Thiocystis violascens DSM 198: one gene and its partner. The protein of the gene in region 1 interacts with the protein of each later gene in a pairwise test. Links are inferred from orthologs where the notes say so. Each region holds a gene or a part of one and is shown on either strand. Other genes may lie near its edges.

Evidence for each region.
Region 2: the proteins of THIVI_RS10560 (region 1) and grxD interact in binary tests that used the Escherichia coli proteins (3 or more experiments, as listed by UniProt). The link is inferred for Thiocystis violascens DSM 198 from one-to-one orthologs.

The regions. Positions count from the first base shown.
Region 1 is NC_018012.1:2,381,415-2,389,242, reverse strand. Bases 2,943-5,830 are described here. They hold THIVI_RS10560 (BolA family protein), read left to right. Parts: upstream 2,943-4,207; coding sequence 4,208-4,453; downstream 4,454-5,830. Other genes in these bases: THIVI_RS10550 (DUF6384 family protein), read left to right, coding at 5,786-5,830; THIVI_RS10555 (hypothetical protein), read left to right, coding at 4,545-5,789; THIVI_RS24700 (hypothetical protein), read left to right, coding at 3,799-4,158; THIVI_RS10565 (peptide chain release factor 3), read left to right, coding at 2,943-3,585. Also shown: THIVI_RS10575 (S49 family peptidase), read left to right, coding at 1-159; THIVI_RS10570 (pyridoxal phosphate-dependent decarboxylase family protein), read left to right, coding at 243-1,913; more of THIVI_RS10565, read left to right, coding at 2,005-2,942; more of THIVI_RS10550, read left to right, coding at 5,831-6,715; THIVI_RS26060 (coiled-coil domain-containing protein), read left to right, coding at 6,726-7,828. UniProt on the Escherichia coli protein: Involved in cell resistance against acid stress.
Region 2 is NC_018012.1:2,030,749-2,037,266, reverse strand. The notes cover bases 2,544-5,433. They hold grxD (Grx4 family monothiol glutaredoxin), read left to right. Parts: upstream 2,544-3,765; coding sequence 3,766-4,101; downstream 4,102-5,433. Other genes in these bases: THIVI_RS09030 (ABC transporter substrate-binding protein), read left to right, coding at 5,137-5,433; rnt (ribonuclease T), read right to left, coding at 4,297-4,974; THIVI_RS09045 (N-acetylglutaminylglutamine amidotransferase), read left to right, coding at 2,544-3,706. Outside these bases: THIVI_RS09055 (aspartate aminotransferase family protein), read right to left, coding at 1-909; THIVI_RS09050 (superoxide dismutase), read right to left, coding at 1,058-1,639; more of THIVI_RS09045, read left to right, coding at 1,931-2,543; more of THIVI_RS09030, read left to right, coding at 5,434-6,429; THIVI_RS09025 (ATP-binding protein), read left to right, coding at 6,426-6,518. UniProt on the Escherichia coli protein: Monothiol glutaredoxin involved in the biogenesis of iron-sulfur clusters.

The sequences.
Region 1 (7,828 bases):
AGTTCGGTCGCGCGCGACCTCATCGGCGCCGAGACGCTCGTCGACTACACTCAGAAGAAGGATCTTCTGGATTCGCTTGCCAAGCGTCTCGGGGCAAGCTTCGGGGCCGGGGCGATGGAGCGTTTTGGGATCCTGCTGGGCAGCGGCACTCCACACTGACCGATCAATGACCGCTTGACCCGTGGCTGCAACCGCGATTCGCGCCGAAAGGCGCGAATCCATTGGCGACGAGGTTGATGTCCATGAACAGCGCACCGAGTCATTACAGCGACCTTCTGGAAACACTGAAGACCTATTTTCCCTCGCCGGTCTCAAACCCCATCATGGACGGCTATTTCGTCCATAGCGTGTCCTGCTTTCTCGACCGGGTCGACGCGCTCAAGTCCGCCGCGCCGGTCCTTGGCAGCAAGCGGGAGGCCGATTACGCCGCGCATCGCACCCTGGTCATGCCCGACGACATGGCCTCGGTGGAAAGCATCAACGCCATGCTGGCGGATTACTGTCGCGGCATGACCGTCTGGTCGCATCCCAACGCCCAGGCCAACGTCATCCCGCCGCCCACGATTTCCAGCATCACCGCCTACATCGCCGCCGCCCTCTACAACCCCAACATCATCTGGGACGAATATTCGGCGCGCTTCGCCGAGGCCGAAGTCGAGGCGGTCGCCATGCTGGCCAGTCTGGTCGGCTACGATCCGGCCGAGGCGGGCGGCGTCTTCACCTTCGGCGGTACCGGGACGATTCTCTATGGCGTCAAGTTGGCGCTGGAAAAGCTCACCGGCGGCCAGGCCATGAAACGCGGCGTGCGCCAGGAGTACAAGATCGTCGCCTCGGGCGCCTCGCATTACGCCCGGCTCAATGTCGCCGGCTGGCTGGGGCTGGGGAGCGATAACCTGATCACCGTCCCCAGCACCAGCCGCAACGACATCTCGCTTCCCGCTCTCGAAGCGACCCTGCGTGGACTCTACGAACGCGACGAAACGGTCCTCGCCATCATTCTCACGCTCGGCACCACCGACGCCTTCGGCATCGACGATCTGGCCGCTGTCGCCGACCTGCGCGAGCGGCTGGTGGCTGAGTATCGGCCGCCGTTTCCGCCTTATCTGCACGCGGATGCGGTGATCGGCTGGCCCTGGCTGGTGTTCCAGGACTATGATTTTGACGCCAACCCGCTCGGCTTCCACGACCGCACCCTGCGCGCGCTGCGCGATACGCTGGAGCGGATGCGGCCGCTGTTTCTGGCCGACAGTCTCGGCATGGATTTCCACAAGACCGGCTACGCACCCTATGTGTCGAGTCTCTTCCTGATCAAGCGGCGCGCCGATCTGGCGCTGCTCAGCCGCGACCCGGCGGCCATGCCCTATCTCTATCAATTCGGTCACTACCGCCCCGGCCTATTCACGCTGGAATGTTCGCGTTCCGGCGCCGGCGCGCTGGCGGCGCTCGCCAATCTGAAGCTGCTGGGCAAACAGGGCTACCAGGTCATTCTGGGGCACAGCGTCGAGATGTCGGAATGTCTGCGCGAGCATCTGGAAAGCCTGACCTGCGCGAAGGTGCTCAACGCGGACAATCTCGGCCCGGTCACGCTGTTCAGGCTCTATCCGGACGGCGTCGACGCCGCCGCGGCCTACCGGCGCGAATGCGCCGATCCCGACTACCGCCCCGAGTTGGAGCGGTACAACCTCTACAATCGACGAATCTTCGATTGGACCCACGCACAGGCGATGCGCGGGGAGGGCGTCTTGCTGTCCTGGACCGACGCCTATCGCCCCGCCGCCGACGGCAAGACCCCGATCGCCGCCCTGAAATCCTTTGTCATGAGCCCCTGGACCGACCGCGCGGCCATGGAGACCGTGGTGCGGCAAGTGCTGGAGGCTCGTGCGCGGATCGAGACGGAGTCGGCTCGGCCATGACTGGCTTGGCTTCCGTTCTCCCTGCCCGAGCGATCCCGCATCGGTATAATCCCAGGCTTTACCAGCGCAGGCCGTGTCCAAACCAGTCCCCATGACAGAACTTCAAGAACAACTCGCTAAACGCCGTACCTTCGCGATCATCTCCCATCCCGACGCGGGCAAGACCACGCTGACCGAAAAGCTGCTGCTGTTCGGCGGCGCGATCCAGCTCGCCGGCACGGTCAAGGGGCGCAAGGCGGCGCGTCACGCGACCTCGGACTGGATGGCGCTGGAGAAGGAGCGCGGGATCTCGGTGACCTCCTCGGTCATGCAGTTTCCCTACGGCGAGGCCATCATCAATCTGCTCGACACGCCGGGACACGAGGATTTCTCCGAGGACACCTATCGCACCCTGACGGCGGTCGACTCGGCGCTGATGGTGATCGACATCGCCAAGGGCGTCGAGGATCGCACCATCAAGCTGATGGATGTCTGCCGGCTGCGCGATACGCCCATCCTGACCTTCGTCAACAAGCTCGACCGCGAGGGCCGCGACGCCATCGAGGTGCTGGACGAGATCGAGAATATCCTCAAGATCAGATGCGCGCCCGTCACCTGGCCGATCGGCATGGGCAAACGCTTCAAGGGGGTGTTTGACCTGCGTTCCGGGCGCACCCATCTGTTCAGCGCCCAGCATGGCGGACGCATCACTCAGGGCGAGATCATCGAGGGGCTCGACAACCCGCGTATGGACGAGGTGCTCGGCGATCAGGCCCAGGAACTGCGCGACGAGATGGAACTGGTGCAGGGCGCCAGTCATCCGCTGAATCTCGCCGACTACATGGCGGGCAAACAGACGCCGGTGTTCTTCGGCTCGGCCATCAACAATTTCGGCGTGCGCGAACTGCTGGATGCCTTCGTGGAATACGCCCCGCCGCCGCGTCCGCGTCAGACCCGCCAGCGTCTGGTCGATCCCGCCGAGGACGCCTTTAGCGGCTTCGTCTTCAAGATCCAGGCGAACATGGACCCGGCGCATCGCGATCGGGTGGCCTTTCTGCGGGTCTGTTCGGGCAGTTATCAAAAGGGCATGAAGATGCGTCACGTGCGCATCGGCAAGTCGATTCAGGTCGCCAACGCCATCACCTTCCAGGCCGACGAGCGGCGTCAGGTGGAAGACGCCTGGCCCGGCGACATCATTGGCCTCCACAATCACGGCACCATCCAGATCGGCGATACCTTCACCGAGACCGAGGATCTGAAATACGAGGGCGTGCCGTATTTCGCGCCCGAGTTGTTTCGCCGGGTCGTGCTCCGCGATCCGTTGCGCACCAAGGCCTTGCAGAAGGGCGTGGTGCAGCTCGCCGAGGAGGGCGCGACCCAGGTGTTCCGTCCGCTGAAAAACAACGATCTGATTCTCGGGGCGGTCGGGATTCTGCAATTCGACGTGGCGGCGTATCGGCTTAAGGACGAATACGGGGTCGACGCCTTCGTCGAACCGGTGAGCGTGAAGACCGCCCGCTGGGTGACTTGCACGGACGCCAAGATGCTGGAGCGCTTCAAGGAAAAGAATTACGAGAATCTGGCTTTGGACGGCGACGACCAGCTCGTCTATCTGGCGCCGACGCGGGTCAATCTGAGCCTGGCCGAAGAGCGTTGGCCGGAGGTGCGGTTTCTGGCGACACGCGATCTTTGAACCCCCTTCCAGAGCGAAGCACGGCGGTTTGTCGCCTTCCCTGGAGTTGCGGCGATCAGAGCACCGGCGATTGGCGGGAGGCGGTTTAACAGGATGTTTTATTTCATCAAGAATCCACGCCGGATCAACGGCCCCGCTGGCAGAGCATGGCAGAATGTGAGACGCGGCCTCTGCTGGGGCCGTGCTCGCACCGATTGCTAGGAATTGGAAATTATGAATCCGATAGAAATTCTAAAGAACCTGTTGCTTCAGTTGGAAGCAGAGATCAACTCAACAAGTGTGCACAAAATTCAGTTTCACCAGCAACGTGTTAGGCAGAATCACATGGGATTTTTAGGCTGTAACGGTCGTTTGTGGGTATCACCGTCTTCCGTTGGCTACGACATTGCGCTATCAGGAAAATCCCTAGAGAAACAAATGTATCCATTCATGCAGAGCTTGTGTGGCAGAGAGTGTGACGGCTATAAGCAAAAGAATGCCAAAATTGGAAAGAAAGACTCTCCTTTTTGGCGCGTTAATGATTTCAAATTGGTGAAAGACGCTGTATTGCACTATTCTCAAACGAGTAAATGATATAGCTGCCTAATGCGGTTTAACTTGCTTTATTGAAGAGGAATTTGTTTTGGAAACCGAAGCAGTCGCCCAACTCATCCGCGCGGGCATCCCGAATGCCGAGGTCCAGGTCTCCGGCGATGGCAGTCACTTCGAGGCGCTGATCGTCAGCGAAGTCTTCGAGGGTCTGACGCCGATCAAGCGTCAGCGCCTGGTGATGGAAACCGTCAAGACCCAGATCGCCAGCGGCGAACTGCATGCCTTGTCGATCAAAACCCAGACGCCGGCGCAGCATGCCGGGTCGGGTGTTTGCTAAGGCGATTTCCGGGAAAGTCCGTACCAGAATCAACGCTTCAAAAGTTCAAGCCGCCTCAGACCAAAACCAAACCATTAGGGACGGAAAAACCATGACGACGACCGACACCGCCGCTGCCGCCGCTACTGCCAACGCGAGCGCGATCTCTGCCGCGACCCCGATGCAGTATCTGGACAAGGCCATGAACGGCCTGCACGATCTGGGACTCCTGCCCACCGATGGGGACAAACAAGTCGAGCCGATCATCGCCCTGCTGAACCAGATATCCGTCCTCGACGAAGGCCGCGTGACCGCCATCGCCCGCACGCTCAACGAGGCGTCGCTGTTCAACGACGTGGTCCGTCAGCAGGTACAGGCCATGGAAATCGGCAGCCGCTACGAGGAGATCACCAACGCCTTCAACAGCATCCGCGACGATGCCAAGACGATGGTGGACCAGATCGAGGACGGCAAGCTGGATACCTTCGAGCGACTCGGCAATGTGTGGATGAAGGTCTCGCGCGGGGACATCGCCGACCGCTTCGACAAGATCAAGGGTACCTATCTGGAAGTGACCGCGTCCACCAACGATCAGATCCAGCGGGAACAGAAGATTCTGGAAGCCTATCAGGATTTCCGCGGGGCGCTGAAACAGTCCGAAGTCTTGGCCCTGGAAGTGCTCAAAACCGCCCAGGGCAAGCTCGACGAGGCTAAGGCCGGAGTTGCGGCGGCCATGCAGGAAGTCGAGGCCAACACCTCGCAGGAGCCCGCCGTTCGCGCCCGCTTCGAGATGGCCAGAGACGAGAAGGTCCGCGCGCTTCAACAGGAAGAAAAGCGTTATCAGATCGCCAAGGATCTCGCGGATAACCTCACGATTTCCTACAACACCTCCGAAGTGGTCATGGCGCGTCTGCTTCAGACCACCAATGCCAAGGAGCGGGTCTATGCGCAGGCGGTGAGCTTCTTCAGCACCAATGAAGTGGTCCTGACCGCGCTGACCGCCTCTTTCACGGGCATGTTCGGTCTGCACGAGGGCACGCAGACCGTGAATGCCATGAAGGAAGGAATGAGCCAGTCGCTGGAGGTGCTGGCGGACATCGGTGGCAAGGTGCAGGAGGCGGCGGTCCAGGCGGGCTATGGCCCTACGGTGCGCGCGGACTCGGTCAAAAAGCTGGTGGATTCGGTGGTCTCCTGGCAGGTCAGATCCCATGAGATCATCGAGGAGATGCGCAAACAGAGCACCGCGAACGCCAACGAGATCCGCGACGCGGTGGAGGAGGGCAAGCGCAAGCTGGCCCGGCTTGCCGATCAGGGTAAGGGTCTGGAAATGCCCGCCGCGTCGCCCGTTCGGCCATGAACGCGGCGGCTACCCTGACATCAGGTTCCGCTCCGGCACCGGCAAGCAAGCCGCCCCTGGATGACGTGATGCTCGCCATGGATGTGGTCGATACGCTGCGTCGACGCGAGCGGATCGTGCAAAAGGAGCTGGACGAGGTTGGCCGCGAGGAGGACCTGAAGGAGCGTCTGCGCCGGATCTACGCGGCGCAGGGGATCGCGGTGCCGGATTCGGTCATTGAGCAGGGCGTTGCCGCGCTCAAGGAGGATCGCTTCACCTATAAGCCGCCGCCGGATTCGTTCGTCATCAAGCTCGCCCGGATCTATGTCAACCGGGGTGTCTGGGGGACATGGCTGGGCGGTCTCGTGGGGGCCGGCGCGCTGGCCGGCGCGCTCTATTATTTCGTGGTGCTGGCTCCCAATGCCGCTCTTCCAGACACGCTTGAAGAGGTTTACGCAGAGGCTGTCGCGCTGGCCAAATCCGATCAGGCACAGGAGACGCTGGAGCGTTCCTTCAACGCGGGTCGGGCCGCGTTGCGCGGTGATGACAAGGCCGCCGTCCGGGAGGCCATCCGGCAGATCGAAGATGCGCGCGACATTCTGGAGCAGGAATATCGGCTGCGCATCGTCAATCGGCCCGACGAGAAGACGGGGGTCTGGCGGATTCCGGACATCAATACCGGGGCGCGCAACTTCTATCTTCTGGTCGAGGCCGTCGATCCCACTGGGAGGGTGCTGACGGTGCCAATCGAGAACGAGGAGACCCGCAAGACCGAGCGGGTGAAGCGCTGGGGTTTGCGAGTCGACGAGCGCACCTTTAAGGCGGTCGCCGCGGACAAGCAGGACGATGGCATCATCGAGCGAGACCGATTCGGCCAGAAGACGCGGGGCGAACTGGTGCCGCGTTATGAGATGAAAACGACCGGCGGGGCGATTACGCAGTGGTGAGGAGAGACGCATGATTTCCGGACGACAGACCCTGTCAAGCATCGACCAGGCGGTCAACGATGCGCGTACCCGGATCGCTACCATTGAGTCGCAGATCGAGGGTGTGAACGGACGCCTGGCCGAACTGCAACAGGCGCTGACCCAGGACTATAAAGACCTGGCCCAAGTGCGCGTCGGCCTGATGACGGACCCGGAGACACTGCGCCATTTGGATCAGGCGGAGCGGCAGGCGCTGGCACTCCTGTCCCAGCGCGAGTCCGCCCTGCGCGAACTGGAGACTAAACTCCAGTCCGCCGATGCACTCCGGCAGACCCTGGAGCGCGAGCGCTCCGCCCAGGCCGCCCGCCTGGATGCCGCGGATGCGGCGGTGGATGCTGCCGCGGCCCGGATCCAGACGCGCCTGGATGCGGATCCCGACTACCGAAGGCAGCGCGAACAGGCCACGGAGGCCGAGCGTCTGGCCATGCACGCCAGCGAAAAGGCAACCCGCAGCGAGGAGGAACGTGAACAAAAGGGCGCTGCCTTCCGGGGCGATCCGCTGTTCCTCTATCTCTGGGAGCGGAACCATGGCACGCCCGAGGATAAATCCTGGGGCCTGTTCCGGGCGCTGGATCGCTGGGTCGCGAAGCGGATCGGATTCGCGGACGCCCGCGCCAATTTCAGCCGCCTGAACGAGATCCCGGAGCGGCTGCGCGAGCATGCCAGAGGTCTCCAGGCCGGCGCCGAGAGCGAGTACGCCGCGCTCAAGGCGCTCGACGAGGCCGCGCGGGCGGCGGACGGCATCCCGGCCCTGGAACGGATCGTCGCCGACGAACAAGCGAGTCTCGACGCCATCGACGAGCGGATCGCCCATGCCGAGTCGGACCAGCAGGTTCTGATGGCGCGCAAGGCGCTCTTCGCCGCCGGCGAGGACGAGCACACCAGAAAGGCGGTCAACTTCATGGCCGCCGAGTTCCAGCGGGAGGATCTGATGGAACTGCGGCGGGAGGCGCTCGCGACGCCCTATCCCGAGGACGATCTGATCGTCGGGCGGATGCTCCAGCGCGAAGACGAGCGCCGCCAGTTGGCGGCCAGTATTCAGGGGCTCAAGGATGCCATCCTCCAGCAGCAGAA
Region 2 (6,518 bases), 350 kb from region 1 along the record:
CTGACGGGCCGCGTTCTCGACGAGGTTGGCCGCGTCGATGGTCTGCAGCACGGCGCGCCCGACCCGGCAGGCGAGCGGATTGCCGCCGAAGGTCGAGCCATGCGAACCGGGCGTCAGCACCTCGGCCGCCGCGCCGCGCGCGAGACAGGCGCCGATCGGGACGCCGTTGCCGAGTCCCTTGGCGAGCGTGATGACATCCGGGATGGCGGCGACGTGCTCATGGGCGAAAAACCGTCCGGTCCGCCCCATGCCGGTCTGGATCTCGTCGAAAATCAGGAGCCAGCCCTCGCGGTCGCAGAGGTCGCGCAGACGTGGCAGATAGTCGTCGGCGGGGAGACGGATGCCGCCCTCGCCCTGGATGGGCTCGACCAGGATGGCGACGATGTTCGGACGGTTCTCGGCGGCGATCTCGACCGCGTCGAGATCGTCGTAGGGGACACGCACGAAGCCTTGTACCAGTGGCTCGAAACCGGCCTGGACCTTGCGATTGCCGGTGGCCGAGAGGGTCGCCAGGGTGCGTCCGTGAAAACTCCCCTCGGTGACCAGGATCGCCGGGTTTTCCACACCGCGCCGGTGCGCGTGCAGTCGCGCGAGCTTGATCGCGGCCTCGTTGGCCTCGGCCCCGGAATTCGCGAAAAATACCCGGTCCATGCCGGCCCGTTCGGTCAGCATGGCCCCGAGACGTTCCTGCTCGGCGATGCCGTAGAGATTCGAGGTGTGGATCAGTTGGCCGGCCTGCTCGCAGAGTGCGTCGCGCACGGCGGGATGGGCGTGCCCGAGTCCGCACACGGCGATCCCCGAGAGCGCGTCCAGATAGCGTTTGCCATCGGTATCCCAGAGCCAGACGCCGTCACCTCGCGCAAAGGTGACAGGCAGGCGCTTGTAGGTGGCCATCAAGGGTTCGCTCATGGCGTCGGGGCCCGGAGTCATCGATCATCAATAAAACAAAAAAGGCGGTTCCTCCGCGAGGGAAACCGCCTTTGTCGTGAAGGCGAAGCTGTGGAATATAACGTGAAAGTCGCGCTCGATACAAGAATCGAGCGCGTCGTGCGCCCGCTTAGCCGGCGTAATTGTCGGCGACGAACGACCAGTTGATTTTATCCCAAATGCTTTCAAGGTATTTGGGGCGCGCGTTACGATAGTCGATGTAATAGGCGTGCTCCCAGACATCGACGGTCAGCAGCGCGGTCTTGCCCGAGGTCATGGGGGTGCCGGCATTGGAAGTGTTGAAGATCTCGATGGAGCCGTCGGCGTTCTTGACCAGCCAGGTCCAGCCCGAGCCGAAATTGGTGGCGGCGGATTGCGCGAACTGCTTTTTGAATTCGTCGAACGAACCGAACTTGGCGGTGATCGCCTCGCCTAGCGCGCCGGTCGGTGCGCCGCCGCCGGTCGGGCTCAGACAGTTCCAGTAAAAGGTGTGGTTCCAGACCTGTGCGGCGTTGTTGAACATGCCGCCGGAGGATTTCAGGATGATGTCGGTGAGGCTCAGGTCCGCGAACTCGGTGCCCGCGATCAGATTGTTCAGATTGGTGACATAGGTCTGATGATGTTTGCCGTAGTGATATTCGATGGTTTCGGCCGAGATGACAGGTTCGAGCGCGTTCTGAGCATAGGGCAATGCGGGTAATTCGTGGGCCATGGTGCGATGCTCCAGTCGAGTTTGCCAGTGAAGTGGATCTTGTGCGGTGAAACATAGGCCCGCATCCTGACAACTCAAGCCGCGTTAAACCGCGTTCGGCAGGATATTTGTTGGTTCTTGGATTTGGGTCGGCCTTGTCCGCATCGGGATGCGTCGGCGTCGACACGGTTTAAGTCTTTCATTTATGATGATTTAAACGGCGTTTCGCTGATCGCCGCGAGTGAGTGCGAGGCTGAAATTTCGCACAAACATGCGGATGTACTCTGGGCGCCGTTGAACGAGGGCGATGCGATGTGCGGTATCTGTGGAGAATTACGCTTCGACGGCATGCCGGCCAGCCTGGAGTCGATTCAGTCGATGATGGCCGAACTGGCCCGGCGCGGTCCGGATCACGGCGGCAGTTACAGCGACGGGGCGCTGGCCTTCGGTCATCGCCGACTGGCCATCATCGACCTCTCGGTGCGCTCCAATCAGCCCATGGTGGATGCGGAACTGGGGCTGGCGCTGGTTTTCAACGGAACCATCTATAACTATCGCGCGCTCCGGCGCGAGCTTCAGGATCAGGGTTATCGCTTCTTCTCCGAGGGCGACAGCGAGGTCATCCTCAAAGCCTGGCATGCCTGGGGTACCGGCTGCGTCGAGCGGCTGCACGGCATGTTCGCCTTCGCGGTCTGGGACGCCAACCAGCGGGTGCTGTTTCTGGCGCGTGATCGCTTCGGGATCAAGCCGCTGTATTGGTCCGAGCAGGGTCGCGCACTGCGATTCGCCTCCCATCCGCAGGCATTGCTGGCTGCGGGCGGGGTCGAGACGGCCATCGATCCGGTGGCACTGCACAACCTTTTTACGCTACACGCCGTGGTGCCGGCGCCGCGCACCATCCTCAAGGGGGTGCGCAAGCTCGCTCCCGGTCACTGGCTGCGCCTGGACGCCAGCGGCGGCCGCACCGAGCAGGCGTACTGGCATTTGTCGGCGACCCGCCCCGAGCGCCCGCCGAGCGAGTCCGAATGGCTGGAGTCGATCCACGCCGCGCTGCGTCACGCGGTCAAGATTCGCAGCGAGGTGGCGGATGTGCCGGTGGGCGTGCTGCTGTCCGGCGGTCTGGACTCCAGTCTGCTGGTCGCGTTGCTGGCGGAGGCGGGCGTGTCGGATCTGCGAACCTTCTCGGTCGGCTTCGAGGATACGCCGGAGGAGGCGGGCAGCGAGTTCCAGTATTCGGATCTGGTCGTAGAACGCTACGGCACCCGCCACCGCAAGTTTCTGGTCCCGAACGATCAGGTGCTGCGGCGCCTGCCGGAGGCTATCGACGCCATGGCCGAGCCGATGTTCGGTCAGGATGCGGTGGCCTTTTATCTGCTCGCCGAACAGGTCGCGCGCGAGATCAAGGTGGTGCAGTCAGGACAGGGCGCCGACGAGGTCTTTGGCGGTTATTTCTGGTATCCGCGCATGCGCGACGAGACCGGGGGGAGTCGGCTGGAGCGTTTCGCCAGGCACTATTTCGACCGTGACCACGCCGAATATCGGCGCCTGGTCACGGATGACTATGCCGGCGCGGATCACACCTCCGCTCTGATCGCCGAGCGGCTGGACGCGCCGGACGCCGACGAATTCATGGATGCGGTGCTGCGGCTCGATGTCACCACGCTGATCGTCGATGACCCAGTCAAACGGGTCGACAACATGACCATGGCCTGGGGGCTGGAGGCGCGGGTACCTTTCCTCGACCACCAACTGGTCGAACTTGCTGCCCGCTGTCCGCCAGAGCTGAAACTGCGCGAGGGCGGCAAGTATCCGCTCAAGGCGCTGGCGCGCGGTCTGCTGCCGGACGCCGTAATCGACCGGCCCAAGGGCTATTTCCCGATGCCGGCGCTCAAATATGTGCGCGGACCCTTTCTGGAGCTGATGCGCGATGCGCTCACTTCGCGTGCCAGCCGCGAGCGCGGTCTCTACCGACCAGCCTATCTCGATCAACTGTTGGACGCGCCGGATCTGCATCACACCCGCATCCAGGGCAACAAACTCTGGCATCTGGCTCTGCTGGAGCTGTGGTTGCAGCGGCATCTGGCTTGAAATGCCGACGCGCGCCCCGAGCTTCATTGATTATTGTCAATTTTCAACGAGGCGAAGAGATGGATGTATTGGAGCGCATCGGCGAGCAGGTGAAAGGCAACGCAGTCGTGATCTACATGAAGGGCACTCCGCAGTTTCCGCAGTGCGGGTTTTCCATGCGGGCCGCCGCGGCATTGCAGGAGTGCGGCCTCCCCTTTGCCTATGTCAACGTCCTGCAGGATCCCGAGATTTTCGAGAACCTGCCGCGCTATGCCGATTGGCCGACCTTTCCGCAGATCTATATCGACGGCGAACTGGTTGGCGGGTGCGACATCACCCTTGAATTGCATGCCAGCGGGGAACTCAAAACCTTGATGGAGCAGGCGGTCGCCAAGACAGAGGAGGCTGGCGGTTAGGGATTTGTTGAAAACGATCTATCTACGGAGAGGCAGTCAATGGACAGGATTCACAGGATTTTCCAAGATTGACAGGATTAAAAAAACTATCGCTTCTATCCTGTTAATCCTGCGAAATCGTGTTCATCATGTCCATTCGCTGCCTCTCGATGGGTAAGACGGCTTCCGGAAATCGCCTGACCTGACCAGACCAGGTCAGCCTTCTTTCGACATCAAGGTCAAGACATCCGGGCTGTTCTCCCAGAAACGCACGGGATCGAGATCGTGCCAGCGGTTGACGATCATGCAGAAGAGGCGCGCGGTCTGTTCGGCGTCATAGATGGCCGAATGCGCCTCGCTGTTCTGCCAGTACAGCCCGGCCGCCCGCGCGGCCTTGGCCAGCACCGTCTGACCGAACATCAGCCCCCCCAGCGTCACCGTATCGAAGACGCTGAAGGCGTGGAAGGGGTTGCGCTTGAAGCCGGTGCGCTCCACCGCCGCCTTCACGAAACCCAGGTCGAAATGGGCATTGTGTCCCACCAGGATGGCGCGATTGCAGCCGGTCGATTTGACGGCCTTGCGAATCGGCGTGAGGACGCGGGTGAGCGCGTCCTGTTCCGAGATGGCGTCACGGAAGGGGTGGTCCGGATCGATGCGATTGAACGCCAGCGCCCGCGGGTCGATCTCCGAGCCCACGAACGGCAGGACATGACAGGCGATCGGGGCCGAAGGCTCCAGCCGTCCGTCCGGTTTCATGCGGATAATGACCGCCGCGATTTCAAGCAGGGCATGACGCTGGGCGTCGAAGCCCGCCGTCTCCACGTCGACGACCACCGGCAGAAAGCCACGAAAGCGCTGCGCGATACCATCTGGAATCTGTTCTTCATCATTCATGGCGACAGCATAAGTGGCCGCGCGGCGAATGCCAAACATTGACTGCGTCCACGACCAGTATCAACCTCTCTTGAAACGGCTTTACACGCACCATGCGCGAGATCGAGCCATGTCTTGATTTCTGTCATTCCCAACCGACCAAGGAAGCGGGAGTGTATGGGCATGACTGAGCAAGACGATCGCTGTCCGCCTGTCTCCCACCGGCGCCGCCGGCTTTGCGCGGCCCTGGGCGCGTTCGCCTGCGGCGCCGGAGCCCTGCCGGCGGCGCCAGCCGTCCACACCAGGGGGCGCGTCAAACTGCGGGTGCTCGGCACCCACGTCACCCTGCGCGAGCAGATTCGCCAGCGTGCCGAGCAGGATCTCGGGATCGAGCTGATCTTCATGCCGGGCGGCAACGCCGAGGTGCTGTATCAAGGGGGCGCCCGCCCGGACAGCTTCGATCTCTACGAGCAGTGGTCCAACAGCATCAGGATTCTCTGGAGCGCCCGCTCGATCCAGCCCATTGACACCCGCCGTATCGCCCTCTGGAGCGAGGTCAACGACCTGACCAAGACCGGACGCCTGACCCCGGAGGCTCCGCTCGGTCAGGGCGACGCCCCTTACCGGCTGATCAATGTCCAGCCGGATGGCGGCCTGGGCGCGACGCCGAGCGAGCGCATCAGCTTCCTGCCCTATGTCCATAATGTCGATGCCTTCGGTTACGACACCCGCGTCGTCCCGCGCGGGGTCGCCTACGAAACCGAAAGCTGGGGCTGGCTGCTCGATCCGCGCTGGCACGGACAGGTCGCGCTGGTGAACGACCCTACCATCGGCCTGTTCGACGCCGCCCTGGCGGTCCAGGCGCGCGGGCTCATGACCTTTGCCAACATCGGCGACATCAGTAAGCCCGAACTGGACCAACTCTTCGACATCCTCATTCAATGCAAGCTGGACGGTCATTTCAGCGGCTTCTGGAGCGAGGTGCCGGAGTCCGTGGGGATGATGCGCGACGGCCGGGCGGCGCTCGCCAGCATGTTCTCGCCGGCGGTCGCCGCGCTCAACGAGGGCGGCATCCCCGCGGTTTATGCCGCGCCGCGCGAAGGTTACCGCGCCTGGCATGGGGTCATGTGTCTGTCGGCAAACACCCGCGGGCGCGAACTGGACGCGGCCTATGACTACATGAACTGGTGGCTGTCGGGCTGGGCCGGTGCCTTCGTCGCGCGTCAGGGCTATTACATCTCCGTCCCCGAGCGCGCGCGCCCCCTGCTGTCGCCCGCCGAGTGGGATTACTGGTACGAGGGCAAGCCGGCCGCCGAGGATCTGTGCGGCCCCGATGGCGAGCTTGCGGTGCGCGCCGGCACCCGGCGCAATGGCGGCTCCTACTGGCAACGCTTCGGCCATGTCGCGGTCTGGAATTCGGTCATGGACAGCTACGATTACAGCCTGCCGCGCTGGCACGAGTTGCTGCTCGCATGATCCGCGCGCTTCTCGCCCCGCTGAATCGATTATGCATCGGACCGCGGATCACGATCGGCTTCGCGGTGGTGCTGACCGTGCTCGTGGTT